Linked DNA regions of Rhodobacter capsulatus SB 1003. The protein of the gene in region 1 interacts with the protein of each later gene in a pairwise test. Links are inferred from orthologs where the notes say so. Each region holds a gene or a part of one and is shown in the gene's direction. Other genes may lie near its edges.

Region 1 (15,588 bases):
GGCGACCGGCGGCAATACCGCGCAGGTCGATGGCATCACCGGGGCCTCGGTCGGCGCGGGGCGTGAGCTGACGATCACCCTCGATCTGGCCGATACGCTGTTCGATCAGGGCTATGTCCTGCATGTCGACAGTTCGGTCGAGAAGATGTCGGACGTGCCCGATGACGTCACGATCCCGCTCACCTCGGACAATCTGGGCAAACCGGTGGCGGGGAAATACTTCGTCCAGAGCCTGACCGTTTCCAAGTAAACCCCTGAAAAAAGGAGGCATTCCCGTGCTGCGATTCCTGCACCGTTGGCCCGGCCTTCTGGCGGCGCTTCTTGTTCTTGTGCTGGCGCTTTCCGGATCCGCGCTGTCGCTTTACCCGGCGCTGGAACGGCTTGCCGTGCCGCAGGCGGAAAGCACGCTGACGGTCGCCGATCTGGCGGCACGGGTGGCCTCGGCCCATCCCGGTCTCGAACAGATCCGCCGCGCGCCTTCGGGGCGCGTGGTGGCCTGGTGGTTCGAGGGCGGCAGGCCCGGCGCGGCGGTGATCGACCCCGCGACCGGCGCCGATCTGGGCAGCCCCGATCCGCTGCCCGGATCGCGGTTCCTGACCGATCTGCACCGCGAATTGTTCGCCGGGGACACCGGGCGGCTGGTCGCGGCGGCGGGGGCGGCGCTGATGCTGGCGCTGGCGATTTCGGGGGCCTGGCTCGTGGCGCGGCGGATGGGCGGCTGGAGCCGCTGGTTTGGCCGCACGCGTGGCCCCTTTGCCGGGCGGCTGCATGTGGAGCTGGCCCGCTTTGCCGTGGGCGGGCTGATCCTGTCGTCCCTCACCGCGCTGTGGATGACCGCCTCGATGTTCTCGCTTTTGCCCGATGGTGCGGCGGAACCGGCGCCTGCGCTGGCGACGGCGACCCTGCCGCGGCTTCCCTATGACCAGATCCCGGCGCTGGCGAACACCCCCGCCGCGGCGCTGCGGGAACTTTCGCTGCCCTCGCCCGACGATCCGACCGACACGTTCAAGCTGGTGACAGAGGGCGGCGCGGCGCTGATCGATCCGGGCACCGGGGCGATGCTGTCCTCGGCCACCCCCGGCTTTTTCGAAAAAGCCACGGAAATCATGGTGATGCTGCACACGGGGCAGGGGGCCTCGGCGCTGGGTCTGCTGCTCGGGCTGATGTCCCTGTCGGTGCCGGCGCTGGCCTTGACCGGGGCGCAGCACTGGTGGGCCGGTCTGCGGTCCAACCGGCGCATCCGCCGCAATGCCCGGGCCCAACTGGCCGAAACCGTGGTGCTTGTCGCGTCCGAGGGCGGCACGACCTGGGGCTTTGCCCGCACGCTTCACGATGGCCTGACTGCCGCCGGGCAAAAGGTGCACACCGCGCCGCTCGCCTCCTTCGACCCCGCCCGTTACGCCCGGGCCCGCCGGTTCCTGATCCTGGCCGCCACCTATGGCGAAGGCGAGGCCCCGACCGCCGCCAAAGCTGTCCTGGACCGCATCGCCGCGCTGACATCCGCCCCCGCCGCGCCCTTGGCAATCCTCGGCTTTGGCGATCGCACCTTTCCGCAGTTCTGCGGCTTTGCCGAAAGCCTGCGCGCCGCGGCTGCCGCGATCGGCTGGGAAAGCCTGATGCCGATGGCCACCGTCGACCGGCAATCGGCGCAGGATTTCGCCCGCTGGAGCCGCGATCTGGGCGCCGTCCTTGGTCTGCCGCTTGATCTGACGCATCTGCCCGAACGGCCGAAGACCACCGCGCTGACCCTGATCTCGCGGCGCGATCATGGCGCCGAGGTGCAGGCGCCGACCTCGATCCTGCGCTTTGAGGTGCCGCAAGCGACGCTCTGGCAACGGCTGACCGGGCAGGGGTTTGCGCGTTTCGAAGCGGGCGATCTGATCGGCATCCTCCCCAAGGGCTCGGACCTGCCGCGGTTTTATTCGCTCGCCTCCTCGGCGCGGGACGGGTTTTTGGAAATCTGCGTGCGCCGTCATCCGGGCGGGCTCTGTTCGGGGCAGCTGACCGATCTGACCCCCGGCGCGACGGTCGCGGGCTTTGTCCGCCGCAACCCCGCGTTCCGGCCGCAAAAGGGCCGCAAGCCGGTGATCCTGATCGGCGCGGGCACCGGCGTCGGGCCGCTGGCGGGCTTCCTGCGCGCCAACCGTCGCCACCGGCCGATGCACCTGTATTTCGGCGCCCGCGCGCCTCAAAGCGACCTGCTTTACGAGGCCGAACTGCGCGACTGGCAGGCCGCGGGACAGCTGTCGCGCCTGACCACCGCCTTTTCCCGCCACGGGCCGAAGACCTATGTGCAGGACGCGCTGCGCGCCGACGCGCCCGAACTGGCGCGGCTGATCGGGGCGGGGGCGCAGATCATGGTCTGCGGCGGGCGCGACATGGCCGCCGCGGTCCGCGACGCGCTGGCCGAGATCCTGGTTCCCATCGGGCAGACGCCCGCCAGCTTGAAAGCCGAGGGACGCTATGCCGAAGATGTCTATTAAGAACGCCCGTCTGGTGCTGAACGGGGCGACGATGGGCACGCGCTGGGCGCTGACGCTGCATCCGGAGCCGGGCTTCGACCCGGCCCCGCTGCGCGCCGCCTGTCAGGCCGAGGTGGACCGGATCGACGCGCAGATGTCGACCTGGAAGCCCGACAGCGACTTGATGCGCTTCAACGCGGCGCCGCTGGGGGAATGGCGGGATCTGCCGCCCGAGCTGATGGAGGTGCTGGTCGAAGCGCTGGTCATCGGTCGGGAAAGCGGCGGCGCCTTCGAGATCGCGATGGGCGATGCCGTCCGCGCCTGGGGCTTCGGCCCGGTGCCCGCCGACGAAGCCGCGATCCGCGCCGCGATGGCAAAGCCGCGCCGCCCCAGTTTCGAGGTGCTGGAGCTGGACCCCGCGCGGGGCCGCGCCCGCAAGCACGCCGAAATGAGCCTCGATCTGTGCGGCATCGCCAAGGGTTACGGGGTTGACCGGCTGATCGCGGCGGCCCGCGCGGCGGGGATCACCTGCGCGCTGGCCGCGATTGATGGCGAGCTGCGCGCCATTGGAAAACCTCCGAAAGACCGGGACGGAAACGACCGCGGCTGGGCGGTGGCGCTTGAACGCCCCGATTTCGGCCATCGCGCCATCCATGCGATGTTCGAACTGACCGATCTCGCCATCGCCACCTCGGGCGATTACCGGCATTGGGTCCGGGTCGGCGACCGCCATCTGGCGCATACGATGGACCCCGCGCGCGGGGCGCCGCTGATCGGCGGTCCGGCCTCGGCCACGGTGCTGGCCGAAAGCTGCATCCGCGCCGATGCCCTGGCCAGCGCCTGCATGGTGCTGGGCGAAAGCCGGGGCCGGGCGCTGGCGGCGCGCCTTGGCGCCGAGCTGATCTGCCTGACCGCGGCCGACCGCCGCACCCCGGTGCCGGGGGCCGTCTGACGCGTGGCGGGACATGTCTGGGTTGAGTGATTGCACTCGCCCCATGCGCGAAACCATGGTAGGCTTTCGCACGAAAGGAAGAACCCGGAGACAAGATTGGCCGTTCGCAACCCCCGTTTCGATCCGGCAACCGACGCTCTGGCGTCCGCTTGTGTCGGCGAGCTGTCCTGGCGCCTGCGGACCACCGCAGCCGGACCGCGGATCGTTCTGGGCTCTGCCTTTGGGGATCTGACCCTTGATCTGGCCGTCTTCGCGCAGCTTTTCCACCCCGACGACCGCGCCGATCTGGGCCGTTTCCTGCGCTGTGACACCGATCCGGTGCGGCTGGGGCTGGACCTGCCCGAGATGTCTTCGGCGCGGGGGATCCTGTTGCGCCTGCGCTGGGGGCCGGGGGGCGAGGATTTCATCCTGACCTGTCTCGAACCGGCCGAGCCTGCCGCGCCCGGCGCGTCCTCTGCGGCCTCGGGGCGGCTTTTTCGTCTGGATGCCGCGCTGCAGGTGGCGCGCAGCACGCTGGAAAACGCCGGCATCACCCCCACCTCGTCGTGGAATGTCGATCTGCGCAGCGGCGCGTTGAACGTCTCGGCCTCGTGGAAGGACCGGCTCGGCTACGGCGCCGAGGATCTGGAGCCGCTCACCCACGACGACTGGGCGCGGATGAGCCACCCCGAGGATGTCGCGGGGTTCGAGTCCGCCGAGACGCGCGCCCGCCTGCGCCGCGGCGCGCTGGTGCAACATCTGTCGCGTTCGCGGCATCGGCTGGGGCATTGGGTCACCTTCCTGTCCTTTTGCCGCGCCGTGCGCTGGGACCCCGCGGGCGAGATCAGCCTTTTGATGGGCTGCGATCTGGACATGACCGCGGTCTCGACGCTGGAGGGCGCGCTGGCGCGCGAACGCGACCGGCTGACGACGATCCTGGATGCGCTGCCCAGCGGCAAGATCGTGCTGGATGCGCAGGACCGGATCGTGCTGGCCAATCCCGAGGCCTGTGCGCTGATGGGCTGCGGCACGGGCGCGGTCTGTGGACGCGCCATGTTCGACCTGCTGCCGATCGAAGAGGGGCGGGCGGATCTGTGCGCCGCGATGGAGGATCCGGAGCACAGCGGCCCGGTGCTGATCCGGCTGCGCCGCGCCGGGCGGCTGCGGCTGTTGCAGGTCGATCTGGTGGTGTTGCCGGGCGATCCCGGCGACGGGCGGCTTTTGCTGTCGCTCTCGGACATCACCACCCTGCACGATCTGGGCCAGCAACTGGAACAATCGATCGACAATGCCCGCTTCATCGCCACCCATGATCTGATGACCGGCCTGCCCGACCGCTATCTGATGATGCGGCGTCTGGGCGAAAGGCTGACCTGTCTGGAGGCCGAGGGCGGCGGGATCGCGGTTCTGTGCATCGATTTCGACAATCACCGGCTGATCAACGACACTTTGGGCCACGAAACCGCGGATCAGCTGATCAAATCGGCGGCGAAGCGGCTGGAACAGGGCCTGCCCGAGGGGGCGCTGCTGGCGCGCACGAACGAGGACGAATTCGTCGTCCTGCTGCCCGGGGCGGATGCCCTGGCCGCCGAATCGCGCAGCTGGGACATCGTGCGCGCCTTTGCCCGGCCGATGCGGCTGCAGCGGCGGCAATGTTTCCTGACCGTCTCGATCGGGGTGGCGCTGCACGCGGGGCCGGGCGGCTGCGCCGAGGCGCTTTTGCGCGCGGCCGACATGGCGATGCACCAGTCGAAGGCGCGCGGCCGCAACACGGTGACGCTGTTCTCGCCCGAGATCGGGGCGCAGTTCGAACGCCGCACGGCGGTGGCGCAGGCCTTGCACCGGGCGCTGGAGGAGAGCAGCTTCGAGCTGCATCTGCAGCCGAAATTCGACGTGCGCGAGGGGATCCGGCTGATCGGCGCCGAGGCGCTCTTGCGGCTGACCGATGCCGAGCTGGGGCCGATCTCGCCCGCGGAGTTCATTCCGGTGGCCGAGGTGGACGGTCTGGTCTCGGCGATCGACCTCGAGGTGATGCGGCTGGCCGGGACGATGATGGCTGATTGGGCCGCGCGGGGGATCCGGCTGCCGCTGGCGGTGAACATCAATGCGACGACGCTGGACGAGCCGGGCCATGCCGATCTGGCCGAGCGGCTGTTGCGCGTCGGGCTGGACCCCGAACAGGTGACGGTGGAGCTGACCGAGACCGGGCTGGCCGCGCCGGGGCTGCGGCAGCGGCGCAATCTGGAACGGCTGCGCGACGTCGGCTACAAGATCGCGATCGACGATTTCGGCACCGGGCAATCGGCGCTGGGGGTGCTGCAAAGCCTGCCGGTGGCGGAGATCAAGATCGACCGCTCCTTCGTGCGCGGCCTTGAAGGGCCCGAGCCCGGCCGCGCCCGGGCGCTGATGCGGGCGATCCTGGCGATGGCGGGGGCGCTTGGCCTGCGCGCGATCGCCGAGGGCGTCGAGACCGAGGCGCAGTTCAGCATCCTGAAGGAGGAGGGCTGTCCGGCGATGCAGGGCTTCCTGCTGGGGCGGCCGCTGGGCTTGCGCAGTTTCGAGGCGCGCTATCTGGCCGAAGAGCCGCGGCCGCGCGCCGTCGCTCTGGCCGGTATCGGAGGATCAGGCGCATGACAGCCCCGCCGCACAGGCTCCCTCATCCCGACACGCCCGAATCGCGGGCGCGCTGGCTGCATGACATCGGCGGCCTCTCGGTCACGGAAATCGGCTGGCGGCTTGGTCTGCCGCCCGACCGGGTGCAGGCGCTGCTGGAGCAGCGGCCAAGCGTGGCCGTGCCGGTGCCGGATGCCGCCGAGGGGGCGCGGCTGATCCGCCGTCTTGCCCGCCGTCTGCGCGACCGCTTCGGGCTGGGCACCGTCTGCATCGCGCTGATGCCGCCCGATCAGACCGACCCGGTCCCGATGATCGCCGCCGCCGCCGCGCGGCATCTGGTGCGGGTGCTGCAGGCGCGCTCGGCGCCGGGCATCATCGGGCTGTCGCATGGGCGCACCATCGCCGCCATGGTCGCGCAGCTGCCCGAGATGCGGATCGGGCAGCTGCGCTTCGTCTCGCTTCTGGGCGAGCTGACCTTCGGCCATGCCGCCTATCCGCATGCGGTGATGCACCAGATCGCGCAGCGGCTGGGGGCGCAGGCCTTTCCCCTGCCGACGGCGCTTTACGCAAGCACGCCCGAGGAAGCGGCGGATCTGCTGCGTCAGCCGATGCTGCGCCGGGTCGCCGAGATGGCGCTGCAGGCCGAGGTCTGGGTGGTGGGCATCGGGCGCGGGGCGCCGGAAAACCAGCTGCATCAGTTCGGCATGATCGGCACCGAGGATCTGGCCGAAATCGTCGGTCTGGGCGCCGCCTGCGAGATTCTGGGCCGATTCTTCGACGCAGAGGGCCGCGAATTGCCCAGTGCCCTGGCCGCCCGCACCCTGGCGCCCGCCGCGCCCGATTTCCTGCGTCGCCGGGTGATCGGTCTGGCGGGCGGGACGGACAAGGTCGTGGCGCTGCATGCGGCGCTGGCGGGGCATCTGCTGCAGGATCTGGTGACCGACAGCCGCACGGCGGTGGCTTTACTCGACGAAGAGGAGCAGGCGGAATTTGCCGCGCTGCTGCGGTGAAAATTTGCAGCGCTGCTGCGGTGAAATTTTCGCGTTTCACCGCTTGACGGGGGGGGCGTGGATGCGTAGAAGCCTCCCACGCCCGCGGTTACGGCCCGGGAGAAATGCGCGGTTGTAGCTCAGTTGGTTAGAGTACCGGCCTGTCACGCCGGGGGTCGCGGGTTCGAGCCCCGTCAACCGCGCCACTTTCAAAAAGCCCTCGCGACAGCGGGGGCTTTTGTTTTTTCGCCTTGGCCTGTCCGACCCCGGTTCGGGCGGATCGCTGAGGGTCAGGTTTCTTGAGCACTCATCACATATGGCCAAGGCCATCGCCTTGGCCCTGCGCGACATTTGCCCCAAGACCGCCGAGGGCCCCAAAGGCCCTCGGCCAGCGCCCGCCCCGCGCCACTGGCGGGCGCTTCTCGCCCGCCGGGGCTGGGCGCTGGCCTCTGTCACGCGGGTGGAAACGGTCTTGCCGCAGCTTGGTCGCGACGGGCGGGGAAAGGCGGTGCCTTTCCGCTTCCGCCCGGGATGCGGCCTTCTTTCGGTTTGCCGTCAGGAGCCACCCAGCTTGCCGAACTCTTTCAAGGCCTTCGCCGCCTCCGGCCCATAAAGGCAGGCATAGACCGTGGGGAGAGCGACGGCGAGCGTCACCCCCGGAGCCATCGCCATGATCGAGGCCACCCCGGTTGCCGCGCCCAGCCGCAGCAATCCGCCATAAGTGGGCGTGTGATCCTTGCGGTCGATGTAGCGCGCGGCCTCTTTCAGGCTTTCAAGCGCCGCATCAAAGGCCGCCCGCAGCCGCCCCGCCGCCACATCGTCGATCGGCTGATCGGAGAGGTCTTCGGGGATCGCATCGTGAATGCCCATCAGGGCCGCCTTGCAAAGCACAAGCGTCCGCGACAGGGCTTCATGGGCGGCAAGCTGATCGGGATCGTTCGGAATGCGGATCGCCTGCAAGGCCAGCGCCTCGTCAATATCCGCCACGACGCGCTGACAGCGGTCCCGCAGGATCGGATGGCCGGTTTCCAGAAGCGCCCGCGCATCCGAAAGCGTCAATCTGCGCAGCCCCGCCGGGGGCACAAGGCCGCGACCGGGAATCGGAGACGGAGACAAAGGCGGGCGGTCCCCGTCCCTCAGTCCGATCCACTCGGGCGGTTTGCCGTCGGGGCGGGCTTTGGGCAGATAGGGCTCGGGCCACGGCGGCAGGGTGTTCAGATAGGCGAGGGTTGCAAGTGAACGCGTTTCGACGTCTTCTATCTTCGATAGCTTCGCCAACTCAGCGTCGCACTCAGTTGCGAGAGTTTTAGTGAAAGCAAGGCCGGGCAACCCCCTTGTTCCGAGTTGCTCCAACTTGCTTAATGGCCTCAAATCGGAAACTGCAGTGCCGCGCAATATAACGTCTGACAATTGAAGTAATTTGGCCAGCGGGGATAGGTCGGTCACTGCAGTGTTGCTGAGATCGAGCCCTTGTAGCTTGTAAAGCTCTGCAACGGGGGCAATGTCCGCGATGGCTGTGCTTCTTATGTCTATACTTGATAGTCCAGAAAGCTGCGAAAGTTCCGGGGGAAGCCGGTCAAGTTCGCGAAAATGCTTGTTGGTTAGGCTAATGTACTTCCTCCCCTCCCGCTTCACCCGCTCGATTTCTTCCAGTGCGGCCTGATAGGCCTTCTCTGCCTCGGTCATCTCGCACCCCTCACACTCCACCCAGCTTACCCGACCGCCCCCGTCAAACAACTGCGCTTTCCCGCTTGACGCCCTCGGCCGCAGCCGGTAGTGAACGCCCATCGCGCGGTTGTAGCTCAGTTGGTTAGAGTACCGGCCTGTCACGCCGGGGGTCGCGGGTTCGAGCCCCGTCAACCGCGCCACTTTCCCCTCCCTCTGGACGCTTCCCGCTTCGTGGCGTATCACGCGCCGAACGGAGGATGTCTGATGCGCGACGAGCTGGATGCGAAAACCCTGATCGACACCATGGGCCAGGCGGCCCGGACCGCGGCGGCCGAGCTGGCCTTTGCCCCGGCGCCGCGCAAGCGGGCCGCGCTGATCGCCGCCGCCGAGGCCGTCGCCGCGCGTCAGGACGAGATCCTGGCCGCCAATGCCGAAGACATGATCTTTGGCCGCGACAAGGGCCTGTCCCCCGCGATGCTGGACCGGCTGAGGCTGGATGAAACCCGCCTGCGCGGCATCGTCGAGGGGCTGCGCGCCGTCGCCGAACAGCACGATCCGGTGGGCGAGGTGATCGCGGAATGGGACCGGCCGACGGGGCTGCACATCCAGCGCGTCCGCACACCCCTGGGCGTGATCGGCGTCATCTACGAATCGCGGCCCAACGTGACGGCCGATGCCGGTGCGCTGTGCCTCAAGGCGGGCAATGCGGTGATCTTGCGCGGCGGCTCGGAAAGCTTCCATTCCAGCCGGGCGATTCACGCCTGCATGGTTGCCGGGCTGAAGGCCGCCGATCTGCCCGAAGCGGCGATCCAGCTGGTCCCCACCCGTGACCGGGCGGCGGTGGCGGCGATGCTGCGCGCCGTGGCCCATATCGACGTGATCGTGCCGCGCGGCGGCAAGGGGCTCGTGGGTCTGGTGCAGGCCGAGGCCCGGGTGCCGGTTTTCGCGCATCTGGAGGGCATCTGTCACATCTACGCCGATGCCGATGCCGATCTGGAGAAAGCCCGCCGTGTGGTGGTGAATGCGAAAACCCGCCGGACGGGCATTTGCGGTGCGATGGAATGCCTGCTGATCGACCGGGCGTTTTACGCAAAACACGGCGCGGTGCTGATCGAAGACCTGATCGCGAAGGGCGTCGAGATGCGGGTTTCGGCCGATCTGGCGCATATCCCGGGCACCAAACCGGCGGCGGAGGAGGATTTCGGCCGTGAATTCCTCGACATGATCTGCGCGGCGAAGCTTGTGGACGGCGTCGATGGCGCCATTGCCCATATCCGCCGCTACGGTTCAAGCCACACCGAATCGATCCTGACGGAAAACGACGCCACCGCGGCACGGTTCTTTGAACGGCTCGACAGCGCCATCCTGATGCGCAACGCCTCGACGCAGTTTGCCGATGGCGGCGAATTCGGCATGGGGGCGGAAATCGGCATCGCCACGGGCAAGCTGCATGCGCGCGGCCCGGTGGGGGCCGAGCAGCTGACCTCGTTCAAATATCTGGTGCGCGGCGACGGCACGATCCGTGCGTAAGCCGGGCCGCGCCGTAAGCCGCGCCGTTCGTAAGCCGGGCCGCGCGTAAGGCAGGGCCCCGCGCGGGGCCCGCCTCAGGCTCAGAACCGGATCTCGGCGCTTGTCTCGGCCACGTCCCAGACGACGCGCCGCCCCTGATGCCCGGCCTCGCGCGGCAACAGCAGGAACTGCACCTGCGCCGGGCTGACCGTGACCAGGCTGCCAGAGAGCCGCGCCCAAAGCTCGGGATCGGGCTTGGTGCGCTTGGCTTGCGCGACAAGACGCCATTCGCCGTCTTCCTCGGTGATCACGACTTCGCCACCCCAGGGCAACGCCGGTTCAAGGCACAAGAGCCCGAGGAAGATCAGCTTCACCACCCGGCGCGACTGGTCGCCCGCGCCGAGCCAATGGTATTTCACCCGCCCCCCGCGCGAGATTTCTTCAAGCACGCCAAGGATTTCCGGGGTGCCGATGCGCTGATCGACCGAGGCCTGGCCAAAGGCGATGCGGAAGAACTTGATCCGCGCATTGGCCGCGGCGACGCTTTGCGAAATCAGCTGCACCTCGGGGCTGTCGGCCAGCCCGGACATGTTCAGCAACTCCACCCCGTTGCCGATCGCCCCCAAAGGGCTGATAAGGTCGTGGCAGAGTCGCGACCCGACAAGAGCGACAAGATCGGCCTCGGAAGGCGCGGTCTCGGGCGGCGGGGCAGGGACGAAGGCTTCATGGGTCATGGTGGATCTCCCTTTCGGGGGTCGCCGAAGCGAGGGCAGGATGAACGCGTTTCTGGAACCGGGGATGCTGGTGAAAAACCCCCAGGCCCCCGATTGGGGGCTGGGACAGGTGCAGTCGCGCGTCGGCGACAGGGTGACGGTCAATTTCGAACATGCCGGCAAACAGGTGATCGACGGGCGACGGGTGCAGCTTTCCCTCGTTATTCCCGACCAAGGTTGATAAAAGGTTAACAGCTTTAAAAATGGTTAACAGCCCCGCATCGCGGCCCTGACCCCTTTCGCTGCGCGGGTCCTGCGGTCCGCATCATTGCAGCCTTGCGCGCGGGCGCCTAGAGATGAACGAAGACGGAAGGCTTTGAGCATGGCGGCAGCACCGCTTTCTTATGAAATCAGATTGGCGCGGGACGCACAGGAGATCAGGGCCTCGCAGCGGCTGCGTTATGCCGTTTTCGTCGAGGAGCTGGGCGGGGCGGGGCCGCTGATCGATCACGAAAACCGGCTGGAAGCCGATGAATTCGACCCGCTTTACGACCATCTCGTGCTGATCGACGCGACGAAACCCGAAGAGGATCTGGACCGGGTGGTGGCGGCGTACCGGCTGTTGCGCTCGGACCGGGCGGCCGAGATCGGGCGGTTTTACTGCGATGCGGAATATGATCTGACGCCGCTGCGCGCCTCGGGGCGGCGGCTTCTGGAACTGGGGCGGTCCTGCGTGCATCCCGATCACCGCGGCGGCGCGGCGATGCTGATGCTGTGGAATGCGCTCGCTGATTACGTGCTGGCGCATGAGATCGAGATCCTGTTCGGCGTCGCTTCGTTTCACGGCACCGATGTCGCGGCGCTGCAGCAGCCGCTGGCCTGGCTGCACCACCACCATCTGGCGCCCGAGGGGCTGCGCCCGCGCGCGCGGCAGTTTCAACGCATGGATCTGGTGGCGAAAGAGGCGCTGGACCGCCGCGCCGCGCTCGATGCGATGCCCAATCTGATCAAGGCCTATCTGCGGCTGGGCGGGTTCGTCGGCGAGGGCGCCTTTGTCGACCGGCCCTTCAACACCACCGATGTCATGCTGCTGATGGATACGCAGGCGATGTCGGAGAAGCACCGGGAGTTCTACACGCGACGGGTGGAGGGACGCGGATGACACGACCGATCTGGATGGGCGACGAACCGCCGCCCGACCGGCCGCCGACGCTGGCCGGGCGCGGGCGTCTGGCGCTGCGCGGCGGGGCGATGGCGCTGGTGCTGATGGCGGGGCTGACCCTGCATCTGGCGGTGCGGCTGATCGAGCGGCCGCTGCATGGCGGGCACCGGCCCTGGACCCCGGCGATCACCCCTGTCGTCTGCCGGATCTGCGTCGCCATCCTGGGCCTGCGCTATTCCGTCCGCGGCCGCCCCATGCAGCATATCGGCGCCGTCGTCGCCAATCACACCGGCTGGCTTGACATCTTCACCCTGAACGCCTGTCAGCGGCTTTACTTCGTCTCCAAGGACGAGGTGGCGGACTGGCCCTTCATCGGCTGGCTGGCCCGCGCCACCGGCACCGTCTTCATCCGCCGCGACCCGCGCGAGGCCAAGGCGCAGCAGGCGCTTCTTGAAGACCGCATCCGCGACGGGCACCATCTGCTGTTCTTCCCCGAGGGCACCTCGACCGACGGGCTGCAGGTGCTGCCGTTCAAGACGACGCTCTTTGCCGCCTTTTACACCCACGGGCTCGACAAGGTGATGCAGATCCAGCCGGTCACGGTGAATTACACCGCGCCCGAGGGCGAGGATCCGCGGTTTTACGGCTGGTGGCGGGACATGCCCTTTGCCACTCATCTGGCCAAGGTGCTCTCGGTGGCCCGGCAGGGCGCCGCGGAGGTGGTGTTTCATCCGCCGCTCGATGTGTCGGATTTCCCCTCGCGCAAGGATCTGGCGGCGGCCTGCGAAGCGGCGGTGCGTTCGGGGATGGGTCAGCGGTCGCGGTAGTGGCGCAGGACCGCCAGCCGGATCGCCGTGGCCAGCCCGGTGCCCGGATCGCGGGCGGCGTCGATCTCGCGCGCGGCCTCGTTCAGGCCAAGCCCGCGGGCGGCGGCCAGTTCCTTGAAGCCGGTCCAGAACGCGTCCTCGAGCGAGACCGAGGTGCGGTGCCCGCCCAGCGTCAGCGAATGCTTGCGCGGGGCCTCGCTCACCTTTCCGGCTCCGGGTCGCGCCGATGCGCGTCAAGGGCGGCGCGGGCCTTGGCGGCCTCGGCCTCTTCCCGCTGTTTCTGCGCCTTGGTGCGGCCGAATTTGGCGGCATTGGCATCGGCCGCGGCCTTGGCCTCAGTGCGGGCGGCTTGCTTGCGGAAACGGTTCAGATTGACGATCTCGGCCATGGCGCAGCATCGCACGGGGCCGCGCCGCGTGCAATCCGGGCGGTGACCGCCCGCGTTTGGCGGCTTGCCGCCATCGCCCCGGGGCCCCGGGCGCAAATGGTCGCAACGGTCTTGCGCCGCGGCAAGGGGCTGCCTATCTGCAGATCATCCACTCCTGTCCCTCGTGATTCGCGGCTCATGACGTTTCGATCTGGCATGTCCTTCCCTGTCCTGTCCGGCGGTTTCCCGGGAACGCGGGCATGAGCCGGATGTCCGGTCCCGCCGCCCGGGCCCGCGCCCGCGCCGTTGCCGCGAAACTGCGCGCGCGTCTGGCGCGTCAACCGCGGCCCGAGCGGCTCTCGGATCTGCTGACGGAACTGGCCGAGGATCAGGGCCGCGAGCGGATCGCGCTGTCGGATCTGCTGGACCGGCTCAGCGTGCGCGCCTTTGGCCCGCTGCTGGTGATCTTTTCGCTGCCGAACGTGTTGCCGACGCCGCCCGGAACTTCGGCCGTGCTGGGGCTGCCGCTGATCTTCCTGACCTTTCAGATGCTGATCGGCGGGCCGCCGTGGTTTCCCGCCTTCATCGCCAAACGCTCGATCGCGCGGGCGGATTTCGCCCGGCTGGCAGCGGTGGTCGTGCCGCGGCTCTTGCGCGCCGAGAAGATGCTGCAACCGCGGCTCAGCTTTCTGTCCTCGCGCTGGGCCGAACAGGGGCTGGGGTTTCTGGCGCTGGTGCTGGCGATCATCCTGACGCTGCCGATTCCTTTGGGCAATATCGGGCCCGCCTTTGCGCTGGCGCTGATCGGCATCGGCCTGTTCGAGCGCGACGGGCTTTGGGTGCTGGCCGGGGTGGTGGCGGGGCTGGGCGCGCTGGCGCTGGTGCATGGGGTGATCTGGGCGATGATCGCCGCCGCCGCGCATGTGCTGCACACCTGGTCCTGACCGCGCGACATGAAAAGGCCCCCGCCGCGGCGGGGGCCTTTTCGGGTCCGGGGGCCGGGCTCAGTTCGGCAGGATGCGCACGCCGCCCTTGGCCGCCGACGAGGCAAACATCGCATAGGCCCGGAGCGCGGTCGAGACATGGCGCGGACGCGGGGCCGCGGGCGTCCAGGGCAGCGGCCCCTTGGCGGCACGCCGCGCCTCCAGCACGTCTTCGGCCACGGCCAGATGGATGCTGCGGTTCGGAATGTCGATCTCGATCACGTCGCCGGTCTCGACCAGACCGATCAGCCCGCCTTCCTCGGCTTCGGGGCTGACATGGCCGATCGAGAGCCCCGAGGTCCCGCCCGAGAAGCGCCCGTCCGTCAGCAGGGCGCATTTCTTGCCCAGACCTTTCGATTTCAGATAGCTGGTCGGGTAAAGCATCTCCTGCATGCCGGGGCCGCCGCGCGGGCCTTCGAAGCGGATCACCACCACTTCGCCCTCGGTGACCTTGCCGGTCAGGATGCCCGAGACCGCATCGTCCTGACTTTCAAAGACTTTCGCCGTGCCGGTGAATTTCAGGATCGACTCGTCCACCCCCGCCGTCTTCACGATGCAGCCGTTTTCCGCGATATTGCCGAACAGCACCGCCAGACCGCCGTCCTTGGAAAACGCATGTTCGGCCGAGCGGATCACCCCCGCTTGCCGGTCGCGGTCCACTTCTTTGTAGCGGTTGCCGGTCGAAAACGCCTCGGTCGTGCGCACGCCACCCGGCGCGGCGCGGTAAAAGCTGTCGACGGCGGGATCATTGGCCGTCATCACGTCCCAGGTCGCGATCGCCTCGCCCATCGAGGCGGAATGCACGGTGCGGGCGTCCAGATGCAGCAGCCCGGCGCGGCCCATCTCGCCCAGAATGCCCATGATGCCACCGGCGCGGTGCACGTCTTCCATGTGCACGTCCTGTTTCGCCGGGGCGACCTTGCACAGCACCGGCACCTTGCGGCTGAGCCGGTCGATGTCGTCCATGGTGAAATTCACCCCGCCCTCATAGGCGATGGCCAGAAGGTGCAGCACCGTGTTGGTCGAGCCGCCCATGGCGATATCGAGGCTCATGGCGTTTTCAAACGCTTCGAAGGTCGCGATGTCGCGCGGCAGAAGGCCCGGTTCGTTGCCCTCGTAATGGCGCTTGGTGATGTCGACGATGCGCCGCCCGGCTTCCAGGAACAGCGCCTTGCGGTCGGCATGGGTCGCCAGCATCGAGCCGTTGCCGGGCAGGGCCAGACCCAGCGCCTCGGCCAGACAGTTCATCGAATTCGCGGTGAACATGCCGGAACAAGATCCGCAGGTCGGGCAGGCGGCTTTCTCGATCGCCTCCACCTGCGCATCGGTGTAGCTGTCGTCGGCCGCGACCACCATCGCATCGA
Region 2 (15,496 bases), 470 kb from region 1 along the record:
CAAGGATTGCTTCACAGCTTGGGTGCAGTCTGCCGGGGTATTTCGAAAGCGCGCGTTCACGGCGATTGACACATCGTCCGCGTTCGTGTCCGACTTCTTCTGACCCCGGAACTCACGCGAAAAGCCTCCATGCCTGCCAAACTGGTTCATCACTTGACGGCGTTCCGGATTGCCGCGGCCTATGCGCTGGTGGGCGTGCTCTACGTCCTGACCAGCGACCGGATGCTGACCGCGATTTCCGCGGATTATCAGCAATATCAATCCTATCAGACCTTCAAGGGCTGGGCCTTCATCGCGTTGACCTCGCTGGCGCTCTGGGGGATCTTGCGCGGCGCGCTGGCGCGGCAGGAAACCGCGTTCGAGGCCGTCTCGCAGGCCGAGGACCGGCTGCGCGGGGCGCTGGATGCGGCGGGGGGCTGCGACTGGGAAAGCTTCGTCGACCGCCACGGGGTCCTGTGGCTGCGCACCTCCGGCATCCTGGCGCGCCGGATCGGCTGGCGCGAGGGGGAGGCGGTGCCGACAACCGAGCTGCGCGCGCTGATCCATCCCGACGACATGGAGAGTTTCAACGCCCACATGGCGCTGCACCGCGAGATTTTCGCGGGCGGGCGGGTGCCGATCCCGCCGCATGTGCACCGGATCCGCGACCGTGACGGCACTTACCGCTGGATCAAGGTGGTGACCGATGTCGATAGCGCCCTGCGCGATCCCGGCGGCAGGCTGTTCGGCTTCGCCCTTGACGTGCACGACCAGCAGGAGGCGATCCGGGGTCTGGCCGATGTCATCGCCGGCGGGCAGGTGGGCACCTGGCGGCATGATCTGCGCACGAACCGGCTGGTGATCAACGACCGCTGGGCCGAGATCATCGGCCGCAAGCCCGAAGACCTGCCCGTGCCGCTGATGATCGACGACTGGCGCGCGCTCGTCCACCCGGAGGACATGGTGCGGCTGAACACCGCCCAGGCGCCGAAATTCCGCAGCCGGGACTATTTCTTCACCGAAGAATTCCGCATGCGCCATGCCGACGGGCATTGGGTCTGGATCCTGTCGCGCGGCCGCGCCGTCGAAATGGCCGCGACCGGCGAGGCGCTGGTGCTCTCGGGGGTGCATGTCGACATTTCCCGCCGCAAGCTGCTCGAGGCCGAGCTGATCGCGAAGAACGACTTCCTGCAGCGGCTGACGGAAACCTCGGTCTCGGGCATCCTGGCCTTCGATCCCTCGGGGGTGATCGTCTTTGCCAACATGGAGGCGGAGCAGATCCTTGACACCACCGGCGCGGGTCTGGTCGGGCGCTGTCACGCGGCGCTGGGCTGGCTTTACGGTCCGCGCGAGGGCACCGGGGCGGGGCGGGGCTTTCCGTTCGAGCGCGTGGCGCAGGGCGGCGAGACGCTGAACGACCTGCGCCTGACCCTGCCGCGACCGGACGGGACGGAGCGGGTGATCTCGGTCAATGCGGCGCCGATGGAATCGCGCGGCGGGCCGGTGCAGGTGGTCTGTTCGGTCTCCGACATCACGCAAAGGCTGATGGACGAACGGCGTCTGGCCCAGGCCGCCGAGGAGGCCAGCCATGCCGCGACGCATGATGCGCTGACCGGGCTGCCCAATCGCGAATCCTTCCGCGCCCAGGTCGGCCCGGCGCAGCTGCGCGCGCGCCCCGCGGGCGATCTCTTGCAGCAGGTCTTCCTGTCGATCGACCAGTTCCAGCAGATCAAGGACCGTTTCGGCCCGCAGCTGGGCGACCGGGTGATCTGCAAGGTCGCCGAACGGCTCGAGGCGCTGCGCGAACCCGACCAGCTGCTGGCCCGGGTCGGGGCCGAGGAATTCACCTTTCTCAGCCGCGGCCGTCTGGCCGAGGAACCCGAGGCGGCGACCGCGGCGCTGGCGCAGGCTTTCGCCGAACCCTTCGAGATCGACGGCCAGCCGCTGTATCTGTCCGCCTCGATGGGGATGAGCCTGTTTCCGATGGATGCGCACAGCCCCGAGGAAATGTGGCTGAACGCCGATCTGGCGATGTACGAGGCCAAGGCGCTGGGCGGCAACCGCGCCGTGCCCTTCACGCCGAAGCTGCGCGACCGGCTGGCGCAGGAGGCGATGATCGGACAATCGCTGCAACGCGCGATCCGCGACGGCGCCTTTGCGCTTTATCTGCAGCCGAAGATCAATCTGCTCGATCACGGCAGTCTGGCCGGGGCCGAGGCGCTGGTGCGCTGCACCGATCCGGCGCTGGCGGGGATCGGCCCCGACATCTTCATGCCGATCGCGGAAAAGACCGGGCTCGTGCGTGACATCGACCTTTTGATGATCGATCTGGTGGGCGCCTTTGTCGCGACGCTGCGCGGGCGCGGCCAGCAGCTGTGCATCTCGATCAACCTCTCGCCCGAGAGCCTGCGTCGCGTCCGCTTCGGGCAGGCGGTGCTGGCGCATCTGGCGGCGGCGGGTCTGGGCCCCGAGGATGTGCTGTTCGAGATCACCGAGGGCGCCGTCGTCGATCTGAATTCCGATGCGCGCGAGAGCATCGAGGCGCTGCTCGCTGCGGGCTTCGAGCTCTCGGCCGATGATTTCGGCACCGGCTATTCCTCGCTCAGCTATCTGCAAAAGCTGCAGCTGAAGGAATTGAAGATCGACCGCAGTTTCGTCTCGCGCATCGCGCTGGGCGATTTCGCCTCGGATGCGATCGTGCGCGCCACTTTGGCGATGGCGGCGGCGCTGGGGCTGCGCACCGTCGCCGAGGGCATCGACACACCCGCGCAGGTGGTCTGGCTGCGCCAGCATGGCTGCGATCTGGGGCAGGGCTATCATTTCGCCAAGCCCCTGCCCGCCATGGATTTTATGTCCGGGTTTCTGGAAGCTGACGGGCTGCGGGCCAAGGATCTCGCGCTGGGCTGAGGCGGGCGTTTTCGCCTTGGGCGGGATTTTTCGGGCCGTCTTCAGGGGCTGGTTACCATTTGCCGCCATGATCGGGGCCGCGACTCCTGTGAAAGACTGATGTTTTGGCTCTGATACCGCTCCTGTTGACCCGGATCCGGGCGATGCTGACCAAGCATCCCAGCCCGGAAGATGTGTCCAGTGTCGTGCAGGGAACCTCGGTCGGGGCTTTGGTGGCCGCGCTGAACGCGATGATCTATGGGCTGGAAACGCTGCGCCAGGATGACCACACCTTCGTGGCGATCTGGCTCGGGTCGGTCCTGGCGTTGGGGTTTGCGTTCAGCCGGATGTCGCGCCGTGCGGCCGGGCGGCAGGTCGAACGGGTCTCGGCGCGGGCGGCGCGGCGGCTGATCCTGACCTCGGTGCTTTTCGCCGTGCCCTGGGCGGTGCTGCCCTTGCATGTGATCGGCCTGCATCAGATCGGGGAGCCTCTGGTGGTGCTGCTTGTCTGTTCCGGCATGCTGGCCGGGGGCGTCTTCATGCTGCACCGCGCCTTTGTTGCCGCGGTGGCCTTTCAGGCGACGATCCTCGCGGCGGTGATCGTGTCGTTTCATCTGGGGGGCTGGCCGCAGGCCTGGTCGGTGACGCTTTATGCGCTGCTTTACGGGGCCTTTCTGGCCTATTTTTCCTATCGCACCGGCGAAACCGCCCGGCAGCGCGACGATTCCCTTGCGGCGCTGTCGCGCGCCGTCGACAGCCTGCGCCAGGCCCGGGATGAAAACTATCTCCTGGCCAATATCGACGACACCACCGGGCTGCTGAACCGCAAGGCCTTCAACGCCCGCCTGGCCGAGGCGGTGGCCCGCCAGCGCGGCTGCGGACACGGCTTTGCGCTGCTCTTGATGGATCTCGACCGGTTCAAGAATGTCAACGACCTGTTCGGCCATGGCTTCGGCGATGAATTGCTGACCGAAATCGCCCGCCGCCTGCGCGCCAACCTGCCCGAGGGCGATGTGATCGCGCGGCTGGGCGGCGACGAATTCGCGGTGATCCTGGCCGAGGTCGGCGCCGCGGCGCAGATCCGCCCGATCGCCGATCGCCTGCTGGCGGCCTTCGAGCCGCCCGCGCATCTGGCCGGGCGGCGGGTGCATCCGGGCGCTTCGATCGGCGCGGTGATCTGCCCCGAGGATGGCGCCGATCCGGTCGAACTGCTGCTCAAGGCCGATCTGGCGCTGAACCGCGCCAAGGAGAGCGGGCGCGGCCAATGCCTGCTGTTCAACGAACAGCTGCGCAAGCGGGTGATCGAGAGCGACCGGATCGAGGCGGGGCTGCGCGAGGCGCTGGAGGGCGAGCAGCTTTACGTGCAGTATCAGCCGAAGATCGCGCTGGGCGACGGCCGTCTGCTGGGGGCGGAGGCGCTGGTGCGCTGGCGCCGCGCCGACGGAGAGGAAATCGCCCCCGACAGTTTCCTGACCATTGCCGCCGAACGCGGTCTTCTGCCGAATCTGTCGCGCCGGATCGCCGAGACCGTGGCCGCCGATCTGCTGGGCTGGCGCGGCGCGGGGCTGGCGCCGGGCAAGATCGCGCTGAACATCCATCCCGACGACATCAAATCGCCCGAGCTGCTGCTTGACACCATCGCCATGTTCGAGGCGGCGGGCATCGACGGCCGCGATCTGCTGCTCGAGATCACCGAGGGATGTTTCGTCGGGCGCGGCACCGACATGACGATCAGCCTGCTCGATTCGCTGGCGGACCGCGGCTACGAGCTGTCGCTCGATGATTTCGGCACCGGCCATGCCTCGCTGGGCGATCTGAAGAAGGTGCCGGTGGCAGAGCTGAAGATCGACCGCAGTTTCATCGCCGGTCTGTGCTTTCGCCGCGCCGATCGCGCCATCGTCGCCGCGATCGCCGAAATCGCCCGCGGCATGGGCATCCGCTCGGTCGCCGAGGGGGTGGAGGATGCCGATCAGCGCGCGATGCTGGTCGATCTGGGCGTCGATGTCGGGCAGGGCTATCTGTGGTCGAGCCCGATGGATGCCGCGGATTTTGCGCGTTTTCTGCTCCGAGACGCCCGCCGCAGCGGTTGAGGGCGGGGGACAGGACCGGAAATCGACTGTGGCGCTTTCGCGCCTTGCCGTTCGCCTCGGATCGGCGTCAAATCCCGCGCGGAAAGACCGTGGGAGGACCGAGGATGACATCCTATCTCAAGACGACACCGGACAAGGACGGCTGGTTTGGCAGCTACGGCGGGGCGATGCTGCCGCCGCCGCTCGAGCCGCATTTCAAGGAGATCCGCGAGGCTTATGCGAAGATCTCGAAATCGGCCGATTTCATCGCCGAGCTGCGGCTGATCCGCAAGCATTTCCAGGGCCGGCCCACGCCCGTTTCCTATCTGAAGAACCTCTCGGCGCTGTGCGGCGGCGCACAGATCTATGCCAAGCGCGAGGATCTCAACCATACCGGCGCGCATAAGCTCAACCATTGCATGGCCGAGGGCCTGCTGGCGAAATTCATGGGCAAGACCAAGCTCATGGCCGAAACCGGGGCGGGGCAGCACGGGGTGGCGCTGGCCACGGCGGCGGCCTATTTCGGCATGGAATGCGAAATCCACATGGGCGAGATCGACATCGCCAAGGAAGCGCCGAACGTCACCCGGATGAAGCTTTTGGGCGCGACGGTGGTGCCGGTCTCCTTTGGCGGGCGCTCGCTGAAGGAGGCGGTGGACAGCTGCTTCCAAAGCTACATCGCCCAGGCCGATACCGCGCTTTTCGCCATCGGCTCGGTCGTCGGCCCGCATCCCTTCCCGCGGATGGTGCGCGATTTCCAGCATGTCATCGGCGTGGAAGCGCGGGAGCAATTCCTTGAAATGACGGGCGAATTGCCCGACATGGTGGCGGCTTGCGTCGGCGGCGGCTCGAATGCGATGGGGATCTTCTCGGGCTTCATCGACGATGCTTCGGTCGGTCTTTACGGGGTCGAGCCGCTCGGCACCTCCTCCAATCTCGGCGATCACGCGGCGACGATTTCCTTTGGCGAGGATGGCGACATCCACGGCTTCCGCACCCTTGTGCTGAAGGACGCCAACGGCGAGCCCGCGCCGGTGCACACCGTCGCCTCGGGGCTGGATTATCCCGGCGTCGGCCCGGAACATGCGCATCTGCACAAGATCGGCCGGGTGCATTACACCACCGCCGATGACAAGGAGGCGCTGAAGGCCTTTTACGCGCTGTCGCGGCACGAGGGGATCATTCCCGCGCTGGAAAGCGCGCATGCCGTGGCCTTTGCGATGCGCGAGGCGGCGGCCAATCCGGGCCGGTCGATCCTGATCAACCTGTCGGGCCGGGGCGACAAGGACATCGACTACGTCACCCAGACCTACGGCTTCGGCACCGATCTGTAACGCCGCCGCGCGCCGGGGCCTGATCCCGGCGCGCCGCCTCCGGGGCGAATCCCGGGCCTGGCCCGGGGCGGGTTTGCGGATTTTATTCTCTGAACGGCGGTCCGGGCCGGTTTTCGGCCCGGATTTCCCCTGTGCCTGTGCTGCGAAACAGAATTTTGTGCTTTTTCCGGCCGGGGCCAAAACACCATTCTCCCAAAGTTAGACCGCTTTCAGGAAGGCGGGTTTTAGCCCCTTTTCAACCGCGGCCGGGCATGCTCGATAGGGGCAGAACCTATCGGGGAGAAGCAGATGACGACGGTTTTCGAAGACAATTCGGCTTCGATCGGTGGCACGCCGCTGGTGAAGCTGGGGCGGCTGGGGCAGGGGCTGGGCGCCACCGTTCTGGCCAAGATCGAGGCGCGCAATCCGGCGGGCTCGGTCAAATGCCGGATCGGCGCGGCGCTGATCTGGGACGCCGAGGAACGCGGTATCCTGACACCCGGCAAGGAAATCGTCGAGCCGACCTCGGGCAATACCGGGATCGCGCTGGCCTTCGTCGCCGCCGCGCGCGGGATTCCGATCACCCTCACCATGCCCGAAACGATGAGCCTGGAACGGCGCAAGCTGCTTCTGGCTTATGGCGCGAAACTGGTGCTGACCGAGGCGGCGAAGGGCATGGCGGGCGCCATCGCCAAGGCCGAGGACATCGCGGCTTCGGACCCGAAATACGTGCTTTTGCAGCAGTTCCGGAACCCGGCCAACCCGGCCATCCACGAACGCACCACCGGCCCCGAGATCGAGGCCGCGACCGGCGGCAAGATCGACATTTTCGTTGCGGGCGTCGGCACCGGCGGCACGATCACCGGCGTCAGCCGCTATTTCAAGAAAGGCTTGGGCAAGGCGATCACCTCGGTCGCGGTCGAGCCTGCGGCCAGCCCGGTGCTGAGCCAGACCCGCGCGGGCGAGCCGGTCAAGCCCGGGCCGCACAAGATCCAGGGCATCGGCGCCGGTTTCGTGCCCGAGGTGCTGGATCTGGATCTTGTCGATGCGATCGAGCAGGTCTCGAACGAGGAGGCGGTGGCGGTGGCGCTGCGGCTGGCGCGCGAGGAAGGCATTCTGGCCGGGATTTCCGGCGGCGCGGCCACGGCGGCGGCGCTGCGGCTGGCGGCGCGGCCCGAAAATGCGGGCAAGACCATCGTGGTGATCCTGCCCGACTCTGGGGAACGCTACCTGTCCTCGGTGCTGTTCGAGGGTGTCTTTGACGGAACCGGCGCCCCGGCCTGATCGGTTTCCCCGCGTCTTTCAAAGGCCCCGCCCCCCGGCGGGGCCTTTTCGTCTGGCGCCCCGGCACGGGGGAGTGGGGGGGGGGAATAAAATTCTATATTCACGACCAAGAATGGCGAGATTTATCCCTTTCAATCTCGACTGACACAGTGGATATTTTGGAAATGACGAAGCTCACGGAAGGAAGGTGTTCGCCATGCCGGGCCTGCTGATCAACCGCTCGCCGATGCCGGGGCTGGGGCTCTCGATGGGGATCACGCTGACGATGCTGTCGCTGGTGGTGCTGGGCCCGATCGGCGCGCTTTTGGCGCAGGGCGCCAGCTACGGGCTGGAGGGCATCTGGGCCACGGTGAACCGCGAGCGGGTCTGGGCGGCGCTGGAGCTGTCGTTCCGGCTGTCGTTCCTTGCGGCCTTGTTCAACCTGGTCTTCGGCGTCGCCCTTGCCTGGGTGCTGGTGCGCTATGATTTCCCCGGCCGCCGTCTGGTCGATGCCGCCGTCGATCTGCCCTTTGCGCTGCCGACCGCCGTCGCGGGCATCGCGCTGACCGCGCTTTATGCGCCGAACGGGGCCTTTGGCGCCCTGGCGAAAGAGTTCGGGCTGAAGATCGCCTATACGCAAGGGGGGATTTTCATCGCGCTGATCTTCGTCGGCCTGCCTTTCGTCACCCGCACCGTGCAGCCGGTGATCGAGGAGATCGACCGCGAGGTCGAAGAGGCCTCGGCGACGCTGGGGGCGACGCGCTTCACCACGCTGCGCCGGGTGATCGCGCCGATGCTGCTGCCCGCCGCGCTGACCGGCTTTGCGCTGTCCTTGGCGCGGGCGGTGGGCGAATATGGTTCGGTCATCTTCATCGCCGGAAACATCCCGCTGAAAACCGAGATCGCCCCGCTTCTGATCGTGATCCAGCTCGAGGAATTCAACTATGACGGCGCCGCCGCCATCGGCATTGCCATGCTGGCGATCAGCTTCGCGATGCTGCTGTCGATCAACCTGATCCAGATCTGGAGCCGCCGGAGGATTGGCGATGTCTGACGCTGCCGAACGCAACTGGCGATCCGCCACCGATGAAACGCCGCTGGTGCGGGGCGTTCTGATCCTGACCGCCGTCGCCGGGATGGCGCTTCTGGTCGCCGCCCCGCTGCTGATCGTCTTTGTCGAGGCGCTGGCCAAGGGCTGGTTTGCCGCGCTCAAAAGCCTGGGCAACCCCGATGCGCTCTCCGCGATCCGGCTGACGCTGACGATTGCCGCGCTGTCGGTGCCGCTCAATGCCGCTTTCGGCATTGCCGCGGCCTGGTTCATCACCCGCTTCGACTTTCGGGGCAAGGCCTTTCTGATCACCCTGATCGACCTGCCGTTTTCGGTGTCCCCGGTCGTGGCGGGGCTGTGCATCGTCTTGATGTTCGGGGCGAATTCCGCGCTTGGCGGCTGGCTCGTCGCGCAGGGCTTCCCGATTGTCTTCGCCCTGCCGGGGATCGTTCTGGCAACGATGTTCGTCACCTTCCCCTTTGTCGCGCGCGAGCTGATCCCGGTGATGATTGAGCAGGGCTGTCAGGAGGAAGAGGCCGCGCTGACGCTGGGCGCCTCTGGCTGGCGGGTCTTCACCACGGTGACGCTGCCGAAGATCCGCTGGGCGCTGCTTTACGGCGTGCTTTTGTGCAACGCCCGCGCGATGGGGGAATTCGGCGCCGTTGCCGTCGTTTCGGGCAAGATCCGCGGCCAGACCGCGACGATGCCGATCACCATCGAGATGCTTTACAACGAATATCTCTCGGTCGCGGCGTTTTCGCTGGCCGGGCTGCTGACCGCGCTCGCGCTGGTCACGCTTCTGGTCAAGACCGTGCTGGAACTGCGTCACGCCGACGAAATCGCCGCCACCCACCGCCATTGAGGGACATGATGGATATCGACATTCAAGAGATCTCGAAGCTCTTCGGCACGACGGCGGCGCTGCATCCGGTGTCGCTCGCCATTCCCTCGGGGGCGCTGGTGGCGCTTCTGGGCCCCTCGGGCTCGGGCAAGACGACGCTTCTGCGGATTCTGGGCGGGCTTGAATTCCCGACCTCGGGGCGGGTGCTGTTTGACGGCCAGGACGCCACCAACCTGCGGGTGCAGGATCGCCGCGCGGGCTTCGTGTTTCAAAGCTATGCTTTGTTCCGGCACATGACGGTGTTTGAAAACATCGCCTACGGGCTGCGCGCCCGGCCGCGGGCCGAGCGGCCGCCGAAGCTGGAAATCGCCCGGCGGGTGGCGCGGCTTCTGGAGCTGATCCAGCTGCCCGACATCGGATCGCGCTATCCCAGCCAGCTTTCGGGCGGGCAACGGCAGCGGGTGGCGCTGGCGCGGGCGCTGGCGATCGAGCCGCGGATGCTGCTTCTGGACGAGCCCTTCGGCGCGCTGGATGCCAAGGTCCGCAAGGAGCTGCGCCAGGGGCTGCGCGACATTCACGACGCCACCGGCCTGACCACGGTCTTCGTGACCCATGATCAGGAAGAGGCGATGGAGCTGGCCGACATGGTGGTGGTGATGTCGATGGGCCGGATCGAGCAGATCGGCCGCCCGAACGACATCCGCGCCCGCCCGGCCAGCAGTTTCGTGCGCGATTTCATCACCGCTTGACCTCGGTCTGGCCAAGGCCATCGCCTTGGCCCGGCGGATCATTGGTCCGATGACCCCCGAGGGCCCAAAGGCCCTCGGGCAGCGCCCGCCCCGCCCCCGGCGGGCGCTTCTCGCCCGCCGGGACGGGCGCCGCCCTTTGTTGTGCTTGATGGATGCGGTCCCGTGTCGACCGGCTTGCGACGGGCGGGAAAACGCGATGCGTTTTCTTCTCCGCCCGAGGCCAAGGCAGCAGGGCAGGGCAGGGGGGGCCAAGACGGGGGGCCAAGACGGGGGGCCGAAATAAAAGGCGCCCGCCTGTTCGGACCTTCCGGGGAAGGGCGGACAGACGGGCGCAAACCCGAGGAGTGCAGGGGCGGTCAGTGCCGCCCCTTGTCAGTGATCAGCGACGCTGAATGGTCGCCAGGCCGAAGGTGTTCGAGAAGGGCAGGAAGTCGCCCGGGATCACGTTCGATTGACGCGGCGTGTCTTTCAGGAGCGGAGCCTTCCAGAACTTCGCCGATTGCGGCGGAGCGTCGGCCGGGATCAGCTTGACCTTCGGCGCGGTGGTTTTCACCAAGGGCGTCGGCCAGAAGTCTTGCGACATGAACTTGGTGCCTTCGTAGACGTTCTTCTTGCGCGGGGTGTCGAGCAGAAGTTTCCAGCCAAAGCGCTCCGAGAAGGCGCCGGGCTTTTCGTCGGCCTTGACGGGTTGCGGCAGGAAGATGTGCCGGTGGTCTTTCATGATGTTGTCAGTCATTTCAGATGCGTCCTCACAGGTGAACTCTTCGGTTGCGTTCTCGACCGCGACCACCGCTGCGCGAGCAGTGATGGCGCGCACGAGTTTCGCCGCGCCGAGCGGCTTGTAGTTGACTTTCGCCACGAGCGCGGCAGCGCCGCCGGCGACACGTTCGGCATAGCCCGCAGCCGCGCTGGGATGCACGCCGGCGGACTTGAGGGCTTCGGCCAAGGCAGCGCCCTTCTTGCCGTCGGCGACGACGACCTTCAGAGCGCGTTTCGGAATACCTTCACTTTTCAGTTGTCTTGCGATGTCGCAAGCCGTTTCTTCATCGGCATAAAGCCGTGTGATCACCGTCGTCATGCGTCCTCCTCGGGTTCAAGGGCATTCTTCAGTCACGTCCTGGTGTCCCGCCGGGCTCCGGATCATCGGCCTCCCCGCCGCACAAGCGGAACCGCGAAGGCGATGGCCACGATCAAAATCACCGCCTCGATGGCGAACACCGTATTATAAGGCCCCGCCACACCGGACCCGAAAGTCCCCGGCAGGGCAACCAAACCGTCACGAACCACCCCGGCAAGCGCGACCCCCACGCCCGCGGCCGTCGCCTGCACCGCCCCCCATGCGCCCAGCGCCAGCCCGATCCGATCGGCGGGCGCGGTCCGCATCGTCGCCGTCAGCGTCGCATGGCCGAAAAGACCGATGCCAAGCCCGACAGCAAAGGTGCCCACAAGGAACAACCAGATACCACCCTGGCTGATCAGCGAGGACAGAATGATGGCGACAAACCCGGGAACCCCGATCAGTGCACCCAGCACCGCCAGCGGCATCGGCCTTGCCCCGTTCCCCAGCACACGGGACGCAGTGCCGAACCCGGCAAGCGTCCCCAGCGCAAAGAGCGCGGTCAGTTTCGTCGTCTCCCCGACCGTCAGGTGCAGCGCCTGACCGCCATAGGGTTCCAAAAGCACATCGGCCATACCGAAGCCGAACGTTCCCAGCGCGATCACGGTCAGCAGCGCCAGCATCCCCGGACGGCCCATCAGCAGGCCGAAGGCCTCCTGGAAGGTCGGGTGCTGGGCGGTCTCCATCTGCCGGGCACGTTCCCGGCTGACGGCTTCCTGCTTCCACATCGCAGCCATGTTCAACACGACACTCATCAACGCCGTGCCCTGGATCACCTGGATCAGGCGCCCGGGCGTGTAGTCCGCCAGCAACGCCCCGTAGGTGAGCGCGCTGATCACCATGCCGAAGAGCAGCATCACATACATGAGGCCGACAACCTTCGGTTGGTCTTCTTCCGCGACGAGGTCGGTTGCCAGCGCCAGACCCGCGGTCTGGACGATATGCACCCCGGCCCCCACGAGGAGGAAGGCAAGAGCAGCCGCGCTCATTCCGATCCAGCGCGGCGCATCCACGGATTCCCCGAAGCCCGACAGCACCAGAAGCGCGAAGGGCATGATGGCGAAACCGCCGAATTGATAGATCGTTCCCTTCCAGATCCAGGGCGCGCGACGCAGCCCCAGAGCCGACTTGTGCGTGTCGGACTTGAAGCCGATCAGCGTGCGGAAGGGCGCGAACAGCATCGGCATCGCCAGCATCACGGAGACGAGCGAGGCCGGAACCGCCAACTCGACGATCATCACCCGGTTGAGGGTGCCCGCGAGCAGGGTCAAGGTCATCCCGACGGTGATCTGAAAGAGCGACAGTCGCAGCAACCGCGAGAGCGGAACCTCTTCACTGGCCACGTCGGCGAATGGCAAGTACTTCGGAGCGTGCCGCGCCAGGTTCTTCAGAGCAAAAGCACGGTAGCCCATAGTCCAGCCGCCCGTCGGAGAGAGAAAGTGCGAGGGGCTCAGCCCCGGAGGGAATGGGCCCACCGACGGGTGCCGGTGGGCCCAAAGGTCAGCAGATTACTGAGCCGGCGCAACAGCGACGACGGTCGCCATCGGGTTGCCGTTCCAGTAGTTCGCGAACCAGGTCGTGTTGGTCAGCAGGCCGGCGTGCACGATCAGAGCGGCGACCGCAACGGCGCCGAGGATCAGCGGGATACCGGTCGAGGGCTTGACGACGGTCCAGATTTTGGCGTTGTTCATTGTATTTCTCCTCTACCCGATTACCCGAGCCACGGCGTGGCGATGGCCGAGAGGATGTGCGCAACAAGCGCCATCGCCCCGAACACACGGGTGCCATCGATCAGGTAGCTGTGGATTTCTTCAGCTTCTTTCAGCGACAGGCCGCTCGGCCCAGCTTTATCGTCAGTCATTGTCCCGAATCCTCCAAAACTGGGATCATTGGGAACGTTGATGAAGCTCTCTCGGTTAAGTTCGAGCCCCGTCTCAGCGCCCCCCCGCTGCCGGACCGTCTGTGATCCGACCTCGTGAGACGCACTATGGGAGCCCAAGTGTCGGCGATCAAGTGTAAAGTCGGGCTTACACTGCGGCAAATTCGGCCACCCCCGGGGGCGCAAAATCCCAGTGAAAACAGGTGTTCCAGACGCATCTTTGGGCGATTCCGGGGCCGGTGGCGCGGGCGGCGCGGCGCCTGCGGCGGGGGGTGCGACAGGGCGCAAGAGCCATGCTGCAAAGGGGGTTTGCGCCTTGCGGCCCCCGCGCGGCGGGCGGCTTGCGGCGTGACCAGAACCGGGCTTCGGGTCAAACTGTCATGCGGGATGTACATTAAACTGCGTTAGCCTGTCGCAGATCGGGCGATGGCGGCGGCGCGCGCGCCCGGACGGCCTGTCGCAGGCAACCGGAATTTTCAGGTCGAATTGTCGCGCCGAATTTATCCGCCGGAAGCACTTGAAACCGCTCTGACGGCTTCCCACTTCGCTTCGTTGACGTGATTGTCGCAGGCCCGGGCGTGATTCTGGGCCCGAGCCGCGCCGAATCCCTGCCGAATCCCTGCCGAATCCGTGGTCATCGCCGCCGTTTTGCGCCCTCGTCCCGAATCTCTTTCCGCAATTTCCCCTGCGTCAGCCCATTCCTTGGGCAGATGCCCGGCCATGAAGCGCCAATCCCTGCGCCTCAGTATTTTACCTATTGATAAAATTTCGGATCGTGGCAGCCTTTGCGGCAATAACAAAGCCAGGGAGGTCACAGTGACCACAAGCCAGTTTCGACCCGGGGTGCACCCCGGGCGTCTTCCGCCCGAGGGGTATTGCACGGCCTTTGCCGATGTGGCGCCGCCTTTGACGGCGCATCAGGCGCAGGTGGCCGCCGCGCGCTGCTATTTCTGCGCCGAGGCGCCCTGCACCACGGCCTGCCCGTCCGACATCGACGTGCCGCTGTTCATCCGGCAGATCCTGACCGGCACGCCGGAGGCCGCGGCAAGGACGATCCTGTCGCAGAATATCATGGGCGGCATGTGCGCCCGGGTCTGCCCGACCGAAACCCTGTGCGAGGGCGCCTGCGTGCGCGAGGCCGCCGAGGGCATGCCGGTCGAGATCGGCGCGCTGCAGCGCTTTGCCACCGACCGGCTGCAGGCCGCGGGCGTGCATCCCTTCACGCGCGCGCCGCGCACGGAAAAGTCTGTCGCCGTGGTGGGGGCGGGGCCTGCGGGTCTGGCCTGCGCGCATCGGCTGGCGATGCTGGGCCATGAGGTCACCGTTTATGACGCGCGGCTGAAACCGGGCGGGCTGAATGAATATGGCATTGCCGCCTACAAGGCGCCGGGCGGCTTTGCGGCCAGGGAAGTGGCCTGGCTTTTGCAGATCGGCGGCATCGCGGTGCTGGAAAACTGGAAACTCGGCCGCAACGGTTCGGTGGCGGATCTGCTGGCCGAGCATGACGCGGTGTTTCTGGGCATGGGGCTGGCGGGCGTGAATGCGCTGACCATTCCCGGCGCCGAACATGCCACCCCCGCGACCGAGTTCATCGCGCATCTGCGTCAGGCCGGGGATCTGGCGACGGTGCCGGTGGGGCGGCGCGTCGTGGTGATCGGCGGCGGCATGACCGCGGTCGATGCGGCGGTGCAGGCGAAACTTCTGGGCGCGGAGACGGCCAGCATCGTCTATCGCCGTTCGCAAGCCGAGATGCCCGCCTCGGCGCATGAACAGGAGCATGCGCAAAAGAACGGCGTGCGGATCGTGCCGAATGCGGCGCCCGTGGCGATCCGCAAGGACGATCAGGGCTATGAGGTCGAATTCGCCCGCACCGAGACCCAGGGCGGCAAGCTGGTGCAGCTGGACGACACCTTGCGCATCAAGGCCGACCAGATCTTCACCGCGATCGGCCAGACGCTTGGGCCGGTGCCCGAGGGGCTGACGATCACCGGCGGCAAGATCGAGATCGACGCGCAGGGGCGCACCGGGATGGCGCATGTCTGGGCGGGCGGCGATTGCGCCACAGGCGGCGAAGATCTGACGGTGACCGCCGTCGCGCAGGGCCGCGATGCGGCCGAAGACATCCACGCTTTTCTGATGGGGGCCTGAGATGGCGAACCTGACTTCGACATTCCTTGGCATCAAATCCCCGAACCCGTTCTGGCTGGCCTCGGCGCCGCCCACCGACAAGGAGGTGAACGTCCGCCGCGCCTTTGAGGCCGGTTGGGGCGGTGTGGTCTGGAAGACGCTCGGCCTTGACGGCCCGCCGGTGGTGAACGTCTCGGGCCCGCGCTATGGCGCGATTCACGGGCC

The links.
Region 2: the proteins of RCAP_RS14835 (region 1) and RCAP_RS12555 interact in binary tests that used the Escherichia coli proteins (3 or more experiments, as listed by UniProt). The link is inferred for Rhodobacter capsulatus SB 1003 from one-to-one orthologs.

What each region holds. Positions count from the first base shown.
Region 1 is NC_014034.1:3,184,100-3,199,687, reverse strand. The notes cover bases 8,075-11,060. They hold RCAP_RS14835 (glutamate-5-semialdehyde dehydrogenase), read left to right. Parts: upstream 8,075-8,927; coding sequence 8,928-10,193; downstream 10,194-11,060. Other genes in these bases: RCAP_RS14825 (DUF3553 domain-containing protein), read left to right, coding at 10,947-11,060; RCAP_RS14830 (histidine phosphotransferase family protein), read right to left, coding at 10,274-10,906; RCAP_RS19410 (leucine-rich repeat domain-containing protein), read right to left, coding at 8,075-8,681. In the rest of the region: RCAP_RS14875 (DUF2271 domain-containing protein), read left to right, coding at 1-250; RCAP_RS14870 (PepSY domain-containing protein), read left to right, coding at 276-2,483; RCAP_RS14865 (FAD:protein FMN transferase), read left to right, coding at 2,473-3,414; RCAP_RS18685 (putative bifunctional diguanylate cyclase/phosphodiesterase), read left to right, coding at 3,511-6,027; RCAP_RS14855 (sugar-binding transcriptional regulator), read left to right, coding at 6,024-7,016; more of RCAP_RS19410, read right to left, coding at 7,551-8,074; more of RCAP_RS14825, read left to right, coding at 11,061-11,126; RCAP_RS14820 (GNAT family N-acetyltransferase), read left to right, coding at 11,268-12,047; RCAP_RS14815 (lysophospholipid acyltransferase family protein), read left to right, coding at 12,044-12,874; RCAP_RS14810 (ribbon-helix-helix domain-containing protein), read right to left, coding at 12,859-13,077; RCAP_RS14805 (DUF4169 family protein), read right to left, coding at 13,074-13,262; RCAP_RS14800 (exopolysaccharide biosynthesis protein), read left to right, coding at 13,502-14,185; ilvD (dihydroxy-acid dehydratase), read right to left, coding at 14,246-15,588. UniProt on the Escherichia coli protein: Catalyzes the NADPH-dependent reduction of L-glutamate 5-phosphate into L-glutamate 5-semialdehyde and phosphate. The product spontaneously undergoes cyclization to form 1-pyrroline-5-carboxylate.
Region 2 is NC_014034.1:2,717,960-2,733,455, reverse strand. What follows is about bases 8,395-11,288. They hold RCAP_RS12555 (sulfate/molybdate ABC transporter ATP-binding protein), read left to right. Parts: upstream 8,395-9,428; coding sequence 9,429-10,148; downstream 10,149-11,288. Other genes in these bases: RCAP_RS12550 (hypothetical protein), read right to left, coding at 10,528-11,226; cysW (sulfate ABC transporter permease subunit CysW), read left to right, coding at 8,557-9,420; cysT (sulfate ABC transporter permease subunit CysT), read left to right, coding at 8,395-8,564. Also shown: RCAP_RS12585 (sensor domain-containing protein), read left to right, coding at 130-2,886; RCAP_RS12580 (putative bifunctional diguanylate cyclase/phosphodiesterase), read left to right, coding at 3,030-4,955; trpB (tryptophan synthase subunit beta), read left to right, coding at 5,060-6,268; cysK (cysteine synthase A), read left to right, coding at 6,557-7,531; more of cysT, read left to right, coding at 7,728-8,394; light-harvesting complex assembly protein PucC, read right to left, coding at 11,289-12,677; RCAP_RS12540 (light-harvesting protein), read right to left, coding at 12,774-12,956; RCAP_RS12535 (light-harvesting protein), read right to left, coding at 12,977-13,126; RCAP_RS12530 (NAD(P)-dependent oxidoreductase), read left to right, coding at 13,961-15,292; NAD-dependent dihydropyrimidine dehydrogenase subunit PreA, read left to right, coding at 15,294-15,496. UniProt on the Escherichia coli protein: Part of the ABC transporter complex CysAWTP involved in sulfate/thiosulfate import. Responsible for energy coupling to the transport system.